2 linked regions of the Rhodopseudomonas palustris genome follow. The protein of the gene in region 2 interacts with the protein of the main gene of each other region in a pairwise test. Links are inferred from orthologs where the notes say so. Each region holds a gene or a part of one and is shown on either strand. Other genes may lie near its edges.

Evidence for each region. Proteins that work in one complex are often made in the same cells at the same time.
Region 1: the proteins of leuS (region 2) and ligA interact in binary tests that used the Escherichia coli proteins (3 or more experiments, as listed by UniProt). The link is inferred for Rhodopseudomonas palustris from one-to-one orthologs.

What each region holds. Positions count from the first base shown.
Region 1 is NZ_CP058907.1:3,880,700-3,887,805, forward strand. What follows is about bases 3,156-6,057. They hold ligA (NAD-dependent DNA ligase LigA), read right to left. Parts: upstream 5,730-6,057; coding sequence 3,582-5,729; downstream 3,156-3,581. Other genes in these bases: HZF03_RS17755 (multidrug effflux MFS transporter), read left to right, coding at 3,156-3,388. Also shown: HZF03_RS17750 (aminopeptidase P family protein), read left to right, coding at 1-1,755; more of HZF03_RS17755, read left to right, coding at 2,102-3,155; DNA repair protein RecN, read right to left, coding at 6,317-7,106. UniProt on the Escherichia coli protein: DNA ligase that catalyzes the formation of phosphodiester linkages between 5'-phosphoryl and 3'-hydroxyl groups in double-stranded DNA using NAD as a coenzyme and as the energy source for the reaction.
Region 2 is NZ_CP058907.1:308,982-317,389, forward strand. The notes cover bases 2,680-5,904. They hold leuS (leucine--tRNA ligase), read left to right. Parts: upstream 2,680-3,073; coding sequence 3,074-5,704; downstream 5,705-5,904. Other genes in these bases: HZF03_RS01460 (diguanylate cyclase domain-containing protein), read left to right, coding at 2,680-2,868; lptE (LPS assembly lipoprotein LptE), read left to right, coding at 5,691-5,904. In the rest of the region: HZF03_RS01450 (L,D-transpeptidase family protein), read left to right, coding at 1-283; HZF03_RS01455 (YggS family pyridoxal phosphate-dependent enzyme), read right to left, coding at 365-1,024; more of HZF03_RS01460, read left to right, coding at 1,195-2,679; more of lptE, read left to right, coding at 5,905-6,254; holA (DNA polymerase III subunit delta), read left to right, coding at 6,311-7,342; HZF03_RS01480 (ParB/RepB/Spo0J family partition protein), read right to left, coding at 7,604-8,408.

The DNA of each region.
Region 1 (7,106 bases), 3.6 Mb from region 2 along the record:
CGCGAAGAGCTGCTGCGGCGCAAGCTCACCGGGTTTGCGATTCCCCGCGCCGATCAGCAACAAAACGAATATGTGCCGCCGTCCGACGAGCGGCTGGCGTGGCTCACCGGCTTCACCGGATCGGCTGGTCTCGCTTACGTGCTGATCGATCAGGCCGCGTTGTTCGTCGACGGCCGCTACACGTTGCAGGCCGCCAAACAGGTCGACGGCAATGCCTGGCGCATCGAGTCGCTGGTCGAACCGCCGCCGGAACGCTGGCTGGAGACGCATCTGAAAGCCGGTGATCGCCTCGGATTTGATCCGTGGCTGCACACTTCTTCGGCAGTCGAACGGATGCAGGCCGCCTGCGCCAAGGCTGGCGCCGAGCTGGTCGCGGTCGACGGCAATCCGGTCGACGCGGTGTGGAGCGAACGTCCCGCGCCGCCGCTCGGACCGGTCACTGTCCACGGCGTGGAATTCGCCGGCGAGAGCGAGGCCAGCAAGCTCGGCCGCATCAACGAGGAGCTGGCCCGGCTGAAGGCCGACGCGCTGGTGCTTTCGGATTCCCACGCCGTCGCCTGGACCTTCAACATCCGCGGCGCCGACGTCTCGCACACGCCGCTGCCGCTATCCTACGCGCTGCTGCCGAAGGATGGCCGCCCCACAATCTTCATCGAGGGCCGCAAGCTGTCGAACAGCGTGCGCGATCATCTTGAGCAGACAGCCGACATCGCCGAGCCGGCCGAGCTGGCGCCGATGCTGCGCGAACTCGCCAAGACCGGCGCGACGATCGCGCTCGACAGCGCCACCGCGGCCGATGCGCTGACCCGGCTGATCAAGGATGCCGGCGGCAAGCCGCTGCGCGGCGCCGATCCGGTGGCGCTGCTCAAGGCCGTGAAGAACACCGCCGAGATCGACGGCACCCGCGCGGCGCATCGCCGCGACGCGGTGGCGCTGGCGCGGTTCCTGGCGTTCATCGATGCGGAAGCGCCGAAGGGCGCACTGACCGAGATCGACGCGGTCGAAGCGCTGGAGACGTTCCGCCGCGACACCGGCGCGCTCAAGGACGTGTCGTTCCCGACCATCTCCGGCACCGGCCCGAACGGCGCGATCGTGCATTATCGCGTCACCCGCAAGAGCAACCGCCGGATCCAGCCCGGCGACCTCTTACTGATCGACAGCGGCGCGCAGTATCAGGACGGTACCACCGACGTCACCCGCACCATCGCGGTCGGCGAGCCGACGGCGGAGATGCGCGACCGCTTCACCCGCGTGCTGCGCGGCCACCTGGCGATCGCCCGCGCGGTGTTTCCCGACGGCACCACCGGCGCGCAGCTCGATACGTTGGCGCGGCAGTTCCTGTGGCAGGCTGGAATCGATTTCGAGCACGGCACCGGCCACGGCGTCGGCAGCTATCTGTCGGTGCACGAAGGCCCTGCGCGGATCTCCAAGCTCGGCACCACCCCGCTGAAGCGCGGCATGATCCTGTCCAACGAGCCCGGCTACTACAAGACCGACGGCTTCGGCATCCGGATCGAGAACCTCGAACTGGTGGTCGAGAAACAGATCGACGGCGCCGAGAAGCCGATGAACGGTTTCGAGACCCTGACGCTGGCGCCGATCGACCGCCGCCTGATCGACGTGGCGATGCTCAGCGCCGAGGAGCGCAGCTGGCTCGACGCCTACCACGCCCGCGTCCGCGAAACCGTCCGCCCCCACCTCGACGGCCCCACCCAACTTTGGCTCGACGCAGCGACCGCGCCGCTGCACTCGTAAGCTTAGGAGCGCCGGAGCACAGCCCACACCACGAGTCATTCCGGGGCGCGAGCGCAAGCTCGCGAACCCGGAATCTGAAGCAAGCACGGCCTGGGGCTGCGTCGCCCACGCTAATCTCGAGATTCCGGGTTCGCCGCTGCGCGGCGCCCCGGAATGACAATCGAGAGTCTCTGCGCGCGCCCCGGAATGACGCGTGGCTGATGTTCGACCGCCGCCAACCCGCCCTCGCCCGGCTTCCGCATAGCCTTATGCCGAAAAACCGCCTGTTAGCGCTGCCCCGGCAGGCTACAGTCGACCACCAGCTCACATCCTTCGCCGCGGCAGGCCCGTCGGGAACCGATCTCGCATGCACGGAATCGTCGGCAGATACGCAACGATCGACGCCAGCCGGCGCGACCTGCCGCCGTCGAAACTGCTGCTCCTGCTGCTGGTGCTGATGAACGGTGCGGCGCCGATCGCGCTGTACATCTTCGTGCCGGCGCTGCCGGTGCTGGCGAGCGATTTCGGCAGCGACATCTCGGTCGCGCAGATGACCGTGTCGCTCTACATGGTCGGGCTGGCCTGCTCGCAGTTGATCATGGGGCCGTTGTCCGACCGCTTCGGCCGCCGCCCGGTGCTGCTCGGCGGGCTGGCGCTGATGGTCGCGGCCAGCATCGGCTGCATCTTCGCACAGACGCTGCCGCAACTGATCGCGCTGCGCTTCCTGCAGGCGCTCGGCGGAGCCTCGGGCATGGTGATCAGCCGCGCCATCATCCGCGATCTCTACAGCCGCGACCGCGTCGGCGGCATGCTCAGTCTCGTGATCGCCGTGATGATGATCGCGCAGATGCTGAGCCCGCTCGCCGGCGGCGTCATCGAAACCGCGTTCGGCTGGCGCGCGATCTTCTATGCCGTCACCGCCGGAGCGATCGTCGTCGCCGCGGCGATCACGCTGGCGCTGCCGGAAACGTGCCGCCGCGGTACGCCCGCCGCGCAGCGCGGCAGCTTCGGCACCGACCTCCGCAGCCTGTTCGGCAGCCGCGCCTTCATCGGCTACGTGCTGTGCCAGGTGCTGGCGTCGGCGATCATCTTCATCTTTGCCGGCGGCGGCCCCTACGTCGTGGTGACGCAAATGGGCCGCAGCAGCGCCGAGTACGGCGCATGGTTCGCCAGCTCCGGCTTCGCCTATCTGATGGGCAACGTGTTCTGCGTGAAATTCTCGCCGCGGCATTCGCTCGACCGTCTGATCTGGTTCGGGCTCGGGCTGCAGATCGCCGGCGCGTTGCTCAATCTGGCGTGGGGCATCCTCGGCTGGAATCAGGTGCCGAGCTGGCTGTTCGGCACCCACATGATCATCATGTTCGGCAACGCCGCGGTGATGGCCAACGCCGCCGCCGGCGCGATCAGCATCCGCCCGCAGGCCGCCGGTACCGCATCTGGTCTGATGGGCTTCACCCAATTCGGGTTCGGCTCGCTGTGTTCGCAGGCCGGCGCCTGGCTCGGCGGCCATTTCGCGACGCCGTTGCCGCTCAACATCGCGATTTTCGGAACGGCACTCGCCTGCGCATCGGCGATGATCTTCCTGGTGCCGCGCCGCAACCTGATCGCGACCGAGGAACTGATCGAGAAGGCGGAAGAAGAGACACTGGTGTAGACCGGCGGTCCTTCCCAGCGTCATCCTCCGCGAAAGCGGAGGATCCAGTATTCCAGAGGCTCACGCGTTCACATCGAAGCGCCCCAACGAGTTATTCCGGGGCGCTCACGCAGTGAGCGAACCCGAAATCTCGATCGACAGAACACCTCGAGATTCCGGGTTCGCGCGTTCCGCGCGCCCCGGAATGACGGGGTCAGTTTCCGATCAGCGCCAGCCACTCGTCTTCGGTTAGCACGGTGACGCCGAGGTCTTTCGCCTTGGTCAGCTTGGAGCCGGCGTCTTCACCGGCGACGACGTAGTCGGTCTTCTTCGACACCGAGCCGGCGACCTTGGCGCCCAGCCGCTCCGCCGCGGCCTTGGCTTCGTCGCGGGTGAATTTCGACAGCGAGCCGGTGAACACCACGGTCTTGCCAGCGACCGCGGTGTCGCGCCGTGCCTGCTCGGCCGGCAGCACTTCGGTGAGTTCGGCCAGCAACGCATCCAGCGCCTTGATGTTGCGCTCCTCGGCGAAGAACTCGACCACCGCCTCTGCCACGACGTCGCCGATGCCGGCGATGTTGTCGAGGTCCTGATACGCCTCGGAGGTGTTGCCCTCCTCGGTCTGCGCGTCGGCAGCGGCGCGCATCGCACTGAGGAACGCATCGAGCGTCCCGTAGTGCCGCGCCAGCAGCTTGGCGTTGCCCTCGCCGACATGGCGGATGCCGAGCGCGAAGATCAGCCGATGCAACTCGATCGAGCGCCGCGCGTCGATCGCAGCGAACAGGTTGCGCACCGAGGTCTCGCCATAGCCTTCGAGCTGTTCGAGCTTGAGCTGATCGTTGCGCGCCTTCAGCGTGAAGATATCGGCGGGCTCCTGCACCCAGCCGCGCTCGTGGAACAGCTCGATCTGTTTTTCGCCGAGCCCGTCGATATCGAAGGCCAGCCGCGACACGAAGTGCTTGAGCCGCTCCACCGCCTGCGCGGGGCAGATCAGCGCGCCGGTGCAGCGCCACACCGCCTCGCCCTCTTCGCGCACCGCGTGGCTGCCGCACACCGGGCATTTGTGCGGGAAGTGATAGGGCTCGGCACCGGCGGGCCGCTTCTCCATCACCACGCTGACGATCTGCGGGATCACGTCGCCAGCGCGCTGCACCACCACGGTGTCGCCTTCGCGGATGTCGACGCCGTCGCGGATCGGCTCGCCATCATTGCCGATGCCCTTGATGTAGTCCTCGTTGTGCAGCGTCGCGTTCTGCACCACCACGCCACCGACCGTCACCGGCTGCAGCCGCGCCACCGGCGTCATCGCGCCGGTGCGGCCGACCTGAATGTCGATCTTCTCCAGCACGGTCGTCGCCTGCTCGGCGGCGAACTTATGCGCGATCGCCCAGCGCGGCGAGCGCGACACGAAGCCGAGCCGCTCCTGATAGTCGAGGCGGTCGACCTTATAGACCACGCCGTCGATGTCATAAGGCAGCGAGGCGCGCTTCTCGCCGATCCGGCGATAGAACGCGAGCGCATCCTCGACGCTGTGGCAGAGCGTGATCTCGGGATTGACCACGAAGCCGGCGTGATCGAGCCACTGCAGCATCTTGTGCTGGGTCGGCTCGTCCATCGGATAGGTGCTCATCTCGCCCCACGCATAGGCGAAGAACTTCAGCGGCCGCGACGCGGTGACCAACACGTCTTTCTGCCGCAGCGAGCCGGCCGCCGAGTTGCGCGGATTGGCGAATACGGTCTCGCCCGCCTCCTCCTGGCGTTTGTTGAGCGCGAGGAAGTCCTGCTTCAGCATATAGACTTCGCCGCGCAGCTCGCAGGCGGCCGGGATGTGCTTGCCCTTCAGCGTGTTCGGCACATCCTTGATGGTGCGGACGTTGGCGGTGACGTCCTCGCCGGTGAAGCCATCGCCGCGGGTCGCCGCGCGCACCAGCTCGCCATTCTCATAGCGCAGCGACAGCGACAGCCCGTCGATCTTCGGTTCGGCAACGATCGCCGGGACGTCGTCGAGCCGCAGGAAACGCTGCACGCGCTCGACGAATTCAGCGACTTCGTCATCGGCAAATGCGTTGCCGAGCGACAGCATCGGCACCGCGTGCTGCACTTTGGCAAAGCCGCGCGCCGGCGCCGCGCCGACGGTCTGGGTCGGCGACGAGGCGTTGACCAACTCGGGAAACTTCTGCTCGATCGCCTCCAGCCGTCGCCGCAGCGCGTCGTAGTCGGCATCCGAAATCTTCGGCGCGTCGTCCTGATAGTACGCCTTGTCATGCTCCTCGATCTCGAGGCGCAATCGCATCAACTCCACCTTGGCCTTCGGCTTGGTGAGGGTGGCGATATCGGGGGCGGGTTTGGTTTTTGCAGTCATCTTCGCACTTGAGATTCCGGGTTCGCGAGCTCACGCTCGCGCCCCGGAATGACCGAGGTGATCAGGTTAGAAACTCTACCGCGAGTCATTCCGGGGCGCTTGTGGCACGCAAGCGAACCCGGAATCGCGCAGCGCGCGAGGCGCCGGTGCCCTATTATGTCTATCTGTTCGCCAGCCGGAAAGACGGTGCGCTGTATGTTGGCGTCACCAACGACCTGGTCCGCCAAGCGTATGAGCATCGCACCAAAGCCGTGCCGGGTTTCACGTCGAAATACAACATCGCCAAGCTGGTGTGGTTCGAAATCCACGACGACCCGATTTCCGCGATCACCCGGGAGAAGGAGATCAAAAAGGGCGGCGGGCCTGGAAGGTGGCGCTGATCGAGCGCGACAATCCCGGGTGGGACGATCTATTCGAGACGATCGCGAGCTAGGCTGAGGCAGCGTGCCCTGAACCTCGGGATTCCGGGTTCGCGCTTCGCGCGCCCCGGAATGACTGCGTGTTGAGAAAGGGCCCCTCAGCGAGTCATTCCGGGGCGCGAGCATAAGCTCGCGAACCCGGAATCTCTGCCACTGGGAGGAGACCCCCTACCCCGCCGCCTTGATCAGCCGGTCGGCCGCGGCGCGGGCTTCGGCGGTGATCTCGGCACCTGCCAGCATGCGGGCGATTTCCTCGCGGCGGTGGTCTTGTTCCAGGGCGGCGACGCGGGTGGCGACGCGTTTGCCCTTGTCGAGGGCGGCCTTGGAGATCAGCAGATGCTGATCGGCACGCGCCGCGACCTGGGGAGCGTGGGTCACGGCCATCACCTGAACCTTCGAGGCCAGCCGCGCTAGCCGGGCGCCGATCGCGTCCGCGACCGCGCCGCCGACGCCGGTGTCGATCTCGTCGAACACCAAAGTCGGCGCCGAGCCCTTGTCGGACAGCACCACTTTCAGCGCCAGCAGGAAGCGCGACAGCTCGCCGCCCGACGCAACTTTCATCAGCGGGCCGGGCCGGGTGCCGGGATTGGTCTGCACCCAGAATTCGACGCGGTCGATGCCCTGCGGGCCCGGCGCGGCCTCGTCGGCCTCGACCTGGGTCATGAACTTGGCGCGTTCGAGCTTGAGCGGCGCCAGCTCGGCGCCGACTGCCTTGTTGAGCTTGTCGGCGGCCTTGGCGCGCGCGGCCGACAGCTTCGCCGCGGCGGCGCCGTAGCGGGCGTCGGCTTCGGCCGCGGCCTTCTCCAGCGCCACCAGCCGGTCGGCGCCGGCATCGATCAGCGCGACATCGGCGACGTATTGCGCGGCGAGCGCGGCGAGCGAATCCACCGGGGTCGAATACTTGCGGGCGGCGGCGCGCAGCGCGAACAGCCGCTCCTCGATCCGCTCCAGTTCCAAC
Region 2 (8,408 bases):
TGCCTGGTGCGAAGACCCAAAGAGCCGGCACTATAACCGGCCGATCCACCGGTCATCCGCCGGCGAAGGGGATCGGCTGACGCGAGACGATCACCTCTACGACCTGATCGTCGAGATCGACCACAACACCCGGCCGCGGATTGCCGGCCGCGGCAGCGCCGTTTTTCTTCATCTGGCCCGCGACAATTTCGGCCCGACCGCCGGCTGTGTGGCGATGACTCGCGGCAACTTGCAGCGTCTGCTGGCCCGAATCGGGCCACGGACGAAGATCGTCATCGGTTAGCCTGACGAGCTTCGGTGTCACCACCCGCGCAGGCGGGTGCTAACCCCAGCGTTTTGGAAGACCCCTGGCGTCATAACGGCTTCAGCGATGCCCGAAGATCGCCGACCCGACCCGCACATGGGTGGCGCCGAATTGGATAGCGGTGGCGAAGTCGGCGCTCATGCCCATCGACAGCTTCGAAAGGCCATTGCGCTTGGCGATCTTGGCGCATAGCGCAAAATGCGGCGCCGGCGCTTCATCGACCGGTGGGATGCACATCAGTCCGCTGATGGTCAGCCCCCAGCGCTCGCGGCAAGCGACCAGAAAGGCATCGGCATCCTGCGGCGCGATGCCCGCCTTCTGCGGCTCCTCGCCGGTGTTGATCTGAACGAACAGTTCGACCTTTCGGCCAGCCTGCGGCAGCACCTTGCTCAGGGCTTCGCACAGGCTGTCACGATCGACCGAATGGATCGCGTCGAACAGCGCGACGGCGTCCTTGGCCTTGTTGGACTGCAGCGGTCCGATCAGATGCAATTCGGTGCCGGGGTATTCGTCGACCAGCGCCGGCCATTTGCCCTTGGCTTCCTGCACGCGATTTTCGCCGAACACACGCTGGCCGGCCGACAGCACCGGGCGGATCGCCTCCGCCTCGAAGGTCTTCGACACCGCGATCAGCGTCACCTCACTGCGCTCGCGCCGTGCATCCTTGCAGGCACTCGCGATTTCGGCCTCGACCGCGGCCAGATTGGCGGCGGCGCTCATCGGCTCAAGGCTCCGGAAGATGCTCGGCGGCGGGAGAAAGGCGGCCTTGGCGGCGCGATGAATGCGGCGAGTTCGTCCACGGTTCCGGCTTCGCTCAAATTGTAATGAATCGGGGAAAGGCTTCTTGAAGCCTTCCTCCTAGGATGATTGCGGGGGGTCGAGGGGCAACGATGTCACGCATCGCAATCGTCCGCAAGAAAGCCAAGCTCAGAGCCTTGCTCGGCATCCGTGCCAGGCTCGTGGTGCTGGCGCTGATCCTGGTCTGTCCGCTGATGCTGGACCGGGTGCGTCTGCTCGAAGCGACGCGCACCGCACAGCTCGCCGCGATGGCCAATGAGCTGTCGACGCTGGCGCAGCGCACCGCGGATGCCGAGCGCGAGGTGATCTCGTCGGTCGAAGCGGTGCTAAAATCAGCCGCCTACGTGCACGCCGCCGCCGCCCAGGCGGGACGAAGCTGCAGCATCCTGCGCGCCAGCCTGCGGGTCGATCTGCCCTCGATCCGAATGCTGATGGTGGCCGGCCCCGACGGCGTGGTGCACTGTTCGACCTCTTCGATGTTCGTCGGCAGCAACATCAGCGACCGCCCATACTTCCGTAAGGCTTTGGAAACACACGACTTTGTCGTGAGTGACTTCTTGGTCGGCCGTCAGACCCAGAAGGGCACGATCCTGGCCGCCTACCCGGTCTCGGCGATCGATACCGGCGAAGAGGCGGTGATCGTCGCCGGCATGAATTTGGACTGGCTGTCCGACATGATGAGCAGCCTGGCCGGCCGCGCCGGCGTCAACGCCGCCCTGATCGACGGCGAAGGCACCGTTCTGGCCGCGCCGCCGGACGAGCGCAGCCTGATCGGCAAGAAGCTCGACCGTTTGGCGCTGCTGCCGGCGATGGCGGAGACTCCGCAAGGCCGCAGCAGCATTACCATGCGGGACGATGCCGGACGGCTGATGACCGTGAGCCGGATTCCCGGCACCAGCGCCAGGCTGGTCGTGACCGTGGACGAGAACAAGGTCTCGGCCGGGATCAATCACGACATCCGCACCGCCTATCTGCAGCTCGCGCTGGTCTGCCTGTTCGTGCTGCTCGGCGCGCTGATCGCGGCCGAACGGCTGATCGTCCAGCCGATTTCGGTGCTGACCGGGGTCGCCAAGAAATTCGCCGAAGGCAACTGGTCGGCCCGGGTGGCGCGCAAGCGGCTGCCGTCGGAATTCGTGCCGCTGGCGCGCGCGTTTAACGCGATGGCGGCGCAGCTCGGCCAGCGCGAACGTGAGCTGGTCGCCAGCAACAGCCGCCTGACCGTGATGGCCTCGATGGACCTGCTGTCGGGCCTCGCCAACCGCCGCGGCTTGCAGAGCCGGCTCGACTTCGAATGGATGAAGGGCCAGCAGACCGGGCATCGCCTGGCGCTGATGATGATCGACGTCGACCATTTCAAGCTGTTCAACGATTCGTACGGCCATCCCGAGGGTGACGCCTGCCTCAGCCGGATCGGCGAGACGCTGGCAGCGGTGGCCGACCAGACCGGCGGGTTCGCGGCCCGTTACGGCGGCGAGGAGTTCTGCCTGCTGCTGCCGGAAACCGGGATCGGCCGCGCCCTCCAGGTCGGCGAGCTGGTCCGCACCACCGTCGAACAGCTCGCTCTGCCGCATAAGACCAGTGCGTTCGAGCATGTTACCGTCAGCATCGGCGTCGCCTGTACGCTGCCGAGCGAACACGCCTCCCCGGCCGAGCTGATCGAGGCTGCCGACGCAGCGCTGTACGCGGCCAAACATCGCGGCCGCAACAATGTGGTCGAGCACGGCTTCATCCGGGCCAGCGACGGCCCGGTGGCGATGGCGAGCTGAGGCTGCTCAAGGGCCGCCCGGCGAGCTGCCGGGCTTGCGCCATCCCATTGACCCGACACCATGTTTCATGGCCTAGTCCGCGCGCTTCGCGCGCGATTTGACCCGAGCCCCCGCACCGGTTGGCGACCTCGGCCGCGCCCCGTTTTCCGCCCTGATCCGCGCTCGAACCGGCCGGCCGCCTTCTGATCTTCCGAACCCTGATCTCATGAGCAACGAACGATACAACGCCCGCGAATCCGAGCCGAAGTGGCAGGCGAAATGGGACGAGGCGAAGATCTTCGCCACCCGCAACGACGACCTGCGCAAAAAGTATTACGTGCTGGAGATGTTCCCGTATCCGTCGGGGCGGATCCACATGGGTCACGTGCGCAACTACACCATGGGCGACGTCGTCGCGCGGACCATGCGGGCGCGCGGCTACAATGTGCTGCACCCGATGGGATGGGATGCATTCGGTCTGCCGGCCGAGAACGCGGCGATCGAGCGCAAGATCGCCCCGAAGGCTTGGACCTACGACAACATCGCGGCGATGAAGAAGCAGCTTCAGACCATGGGTCTGTCGCTGGACTGGGCGCGTGAATTCGCGACCTGCGATCCGTCCTACTACAAGCACCAGCAGAAGATGTTCCTCGACTTCCTGAAGGTCGGGCTGGTCGAGCGCGAGAAGCGCAAGCTGAACTGGGACCCGGTCGACATGACCGTGCTGGCCAACGAGCAGGTGATCGACGGCCGCGGCTGGCGCTCGGGCGCGGTGGTCGAGCTGCGCGAGATGAACCAGTGGGTGTTCAAGATCACCAAATACGCCCAGGAGCTGCTGGACGCACTGGATACGCTGGACCGCTGGCCCGACAAGGTGCGGCTGATGCAGCGCAACTGGATCGGCCGCTCCGAAGGCCTGATGGTACGCTTCGCGCTCGATAGCGCGACCACACCGGCCGGCGAGACCGAGCTGAAGATCTTCACTACCCGTCCGGATACGCTGTTCGGCGCCAAGTTCATGGCGATCGCAGCCGACCATCCGCTGGCGCAAGCCGCGGCGGCGAAGGACCCGAAGGTCGCCGCGTTCATCGACGATTGCAAGAAGCGCGGCACCGCGCAGGCCGAGATCGATACGGCCGAGAAGCAGGGCATCGATACCGGCATCCGCGCCGTGCATCCGTTCGATCCGAGCTGGAAGCTGCCGGTCTACGTCGCCAACTTCGTGCTGATGGAATACGGCACCGGCGCCATCTTCGGCTGCCCGGCGCACGACCAGCGCGACCTCGACTTCGTCAACAAGTACCAGCTCGGCAATACGCCCGTGGTCTGTCCCGAAGGCCAGGACCCGGCGACCTTCGTCATCACCGACACCGCCTATGACGGTGAAGGACGGATGATCAACTCCCGCTTCCTCGACGGCAAGACGATCGCCGAGGCGAAGGAAGAAGTCGCCAAGCGGCTGGAGACCGCGCAGCTTGCCGGCGCACCGGTCGGCGAGCGCAAGGTCAATTTCCGCCTGCGCGACTGGGGCATCTCACGTCAGCGCTATTGGGGTTGCCCGATCCCGATCATCCACTGCCCGACCTGCGACGTGGTGCCGGTGCCGGATGCGGATCTGCCGGTGGTGCTGCCGGAGGACGTGTCGTTCGACAAGCCGGGCAATGCGCTCGACCATCACCCGACCTGGAAGCACGTCACCTGTCCGAAGTGCGGCGGCAAGGCCGTTCGCGAGACCGACACGATGGACACCTTCGTGGACTCGTCCTGGTACTTCGCGCGCTTCACCGATCCGTGGAACACCGAGGCGCCGACTACGCCGGACGTCGTCAACCGGATGATGCCGGTCGATCAGTACATCGGCGGCGTCGAGCATGCGATTCTGCATCTGCTGTACAGCCGGTTCTTTACCCGGGCGATGAAGGCGGCGGGTCACATCGACATCCAGCATGACGAGCCGTTCGCCGGCCTGTTCACGCAGGGCATGGTGGTGCACGAGACCTATCGCAAGGCCGACGGCCACTTCGCCTCACCGGCCGAGATCTCCATCACGGTCGAGGGCGATACCCGGCGAGCGACGCTGCTCGACGGCGGCTCGCCGGTCGAGATCGGCCCGATCGAGAAGATGTCGAAGTCCAAGCGCAACACCGTCGATCCCGACGACATCATCGGGACCTACGGAGCCGACACCGCGCGCTGGTTCATGCTGTCGGATTCGCCGCCGGATCGCGACGTGATCTGGAGCGAGGAAGGCGTCAAGGGCGCGTCGCGCTTCGTGCAGCGGCTGTGGCGGATGGTGAACGATGCGGCCCCGATCGCCGCTTCGGCCCCGGCCGAACGGCCGGCGAGCTTCGGCGCCGATGCGCTCACCTTGCGCAAGGCCGCGCATGGTGCGCTCGACAAGGTGCTGTCCGGCATCGAGCGGCTCGCCTTCAACGTCAGCCTGGCGCATATCCGAGAGTTCTCGAATACCCTCGGCGACGCGCTCGCCCGTTCGCAGACGCCCTCGCCCGATCTCGCCTGGGCGATTCGCGAATCGACCGTGATCCTGGTGCAGCTCTTCCACCCGATGATGCCGCACCTCGCCGAGGAATGCTGGACGGTGCTCGGCCAGACCGGCTTGGTCTCCGAGGCGCTGTGGCCGCAGATCGAACCGGATCTGCTGGTCGAGGACAGCATCACCCTGCCGGTTCAGGTCAACGGCAAGAAGCGCGGCGAGGTGACGGTGCCCCGCGACGCTCCGACCGGCGAAATTGAGGCTGCCGTTTTGGCGCTCGATGCGGTAAAACAAGCCTTGGGTGACAAGCCCGTTCGCAAGGTGATCGTCGTCCCGCAGAGGATCGTGAATGTCGTCGGCTAAGCCCGCGGAGCTCAAGAAGTTCGTCGTCCGGTTGGCGCTGGCGGTTGCGCTGGCGGCCCCGGTCGCCGGCTGCTTCCAACCGATGTACGCCGATCGCGGCGACGGTTCGCCGACGCTGCGCGATAAGCTGAACGCCATCGAAGTCCCGCCGCTGGATATTCCGAACGGGTCGCGCAATTCCCGCCTTGGCGTCGAGCTGCGCAACAAGCTGATGTTCAAGCTGTACGGCAGCGCCACCGGCGCGCCACCGCTGTACACGCTGAAGATCTCGATCTCGACCTCGCGGTCGTCGCTGATCGTCGATCCCAGCACGCAGCTGCCGACGATCGAAAACTACGCGATCGACGCCAGCTATCAGCTCAAGGACATCGCCACCGGCAAGACCGTGGTGAGCGGCAACACTTTCTCGCGCGTCGAATACGACGTGCCCGGCCAATCGCAGCGCTTCGCCCGCACCCGCGCCGGCCGCGATGCGGAAGACCGCGCCGTGCAGGAGATCGCCGAGAACATCAACACTCGGCTCGCCTCGTTCTTCTACGCCGGGATGTGATCCGCGATTCCGCCGAGCACGCGGTGTTGGTTCATATTCGGCTCTGGCGCTGAGTAATGGTTGCGCTTCGCGGCAAAGATGCCACCTCGTTTCTGGCTAGGCCCGATCCGGGCCGGCCGATCGTGCTGCTGTACGGACCTGATGCGGGCCTCGTGCGCGAACGCGCCGATGCGCTGATCGCGGCCTCGCTCGACGATCCCAAAGACCCGTTCGCATTGGTCCGGCTTGATGGCGACGAACTCGCCGCGGAGCCGTCGCGGCTGGTCGACGAAGCCCTGGCGATTCCGATGTTCGGCGGCCGGCGCGCGATCCGCGTTCGCGCCGGTTCGCGCAGTTTCGTCGCCGGCGTCGAAGCTCTGATCACCTCGCCACCGCGGGAATGCCGCATCGTGATCGAGGCCGGCGATATCAAGCCGGACCACGCGCTGCGCAAGGCCTGCGAGAAAGCTGCCACCGGCGCAGTCGCGATCGGCTGCTATCCGGACGCCGAAGCCGACATTGCCCGGCTGATCGACGACGAACTGCGCGGCTCGAATCTGCAGATCGCCAAGGATGCGAGGGCGGTGCTGACGACGCTACTCGGCGGCGACCGCCAGGCCTCGCGCAACGAACTGCGCAAGCTTGCGCTGTACGCGCATGGCAAGGGCGAGGTCACGCTGGACGACGTGATCACCTGCGTGTCGGATGCGTCCGACCTCAAGCTTGATGCAATTGTCGACGCCGCGTTCTCGGGCAAGCCCGTCGTGGTCGAGACAGAATTCGCCAAGGCGATGGTGGCCGGAACCTATCCGGGTCAGATCATCCTTGCGGCGCAGCGCCACGCCGCGTTTCTGCACAAGACCAGCCTCGTGGTCGAAGGCGGTACGCCGGCCGCCGTGGTGCTCGATTCCGGATTTCCGCGGCTGCATTTCTCCCGCAAGGCCGCAGCCGAGACGGCGCTCCGCAATCTCTCGACGACCCGCCTCGCGCAGATCATCGAGCAACTCGCGAGCGCCGCACTCGAAACCCGCCGCCAGGCCACACTCGGCGCAGCGATCGCGCAGCGGACGCTGCTATCAATCGCCGTCAGCGCGAGGCGCCGGAGTTAGTCTCGTTGTTACCATCCGTAGGGGGACCTGGCGTATCGCGAGCTACGCGCACCTCGCCCCCCTTCGTTCGTCATTCCGGGGCGCGCGTAGCGCGAGCCCGGAATCCATAACCACTGCGCCCTCGGCTCGGAGCCCAGAGCAGCCTCGCCGTGTCCTCACGAGAAGTTTGTGAGTATAGATTCCGGTTTCGCGCAGCTACACCGCGCGCCCCGGAATGACGAACGAGAGATCGTCGCCTCAGGCGTCAACGAACAACGCGGACTAACCGCCCACCTCGAGCCGGCGGATGATGTCGTCGAGCTGATCGAGATCGGCGTAACGGATTTGGACTGCGCCGGTGCCTTCGTGATCGTCGATCGTCACCTTCATGCCGAGCGCATCGCTGAGGCGTTTTTCGAGCGCCAGCGTGTCGGCGTCCTTTACCGACTTGGCGCTCGCCGTGGCGCGGGGCTTCTGCGGCTTGCGCTCCGGCACGCCTTCTTCATGCGCGAGCGCTTCGGTTTGCCGGACATTGAGCCCTTCAGCGACGATCCGCTTGGCGATCGTCGATGGATCGGGCAGACCGATCAGCGCGCGGGCGTGACCCGCGGTCAATTCGCCGGATGCGATCAACGACTTGACGTCGTCGGGCAGCTTGATCAGCCGCATCATATTGGCGACGTGGCTACGGCTCTTGCCGACGATCTTGGCGATCTCTTCCTGGCTGCGATTGAACTCGGCCGCCAGAGCCTGATAGCCCAGCGCCTCTTCGAGCGGATTGAGATCTTCGCGCTGAACGTTTTCAACGATGGCGATTTCCAGTGCGAGCGCGTCCGATACGTCGACCGGAACGATCGGCACTTCGTGCAGACCGGCGCGCTGCGCCGCGCGCCAGCGCCGCTCGCCGGCGATGATCTCATAGCGATCGGCGGAACCCTTCACCGGACGAACCACGATCGGCTGGATCACGCCGTGCTGCTTGATCGAGTCGGACAATTCACCAAGCTCGGCATCGGTGAAGGTGCGACGCGGGTTGCGCGGGTTAGCCTTGATGAATTCGATCGGCACCTTGCGCTGTGCCCGCGGC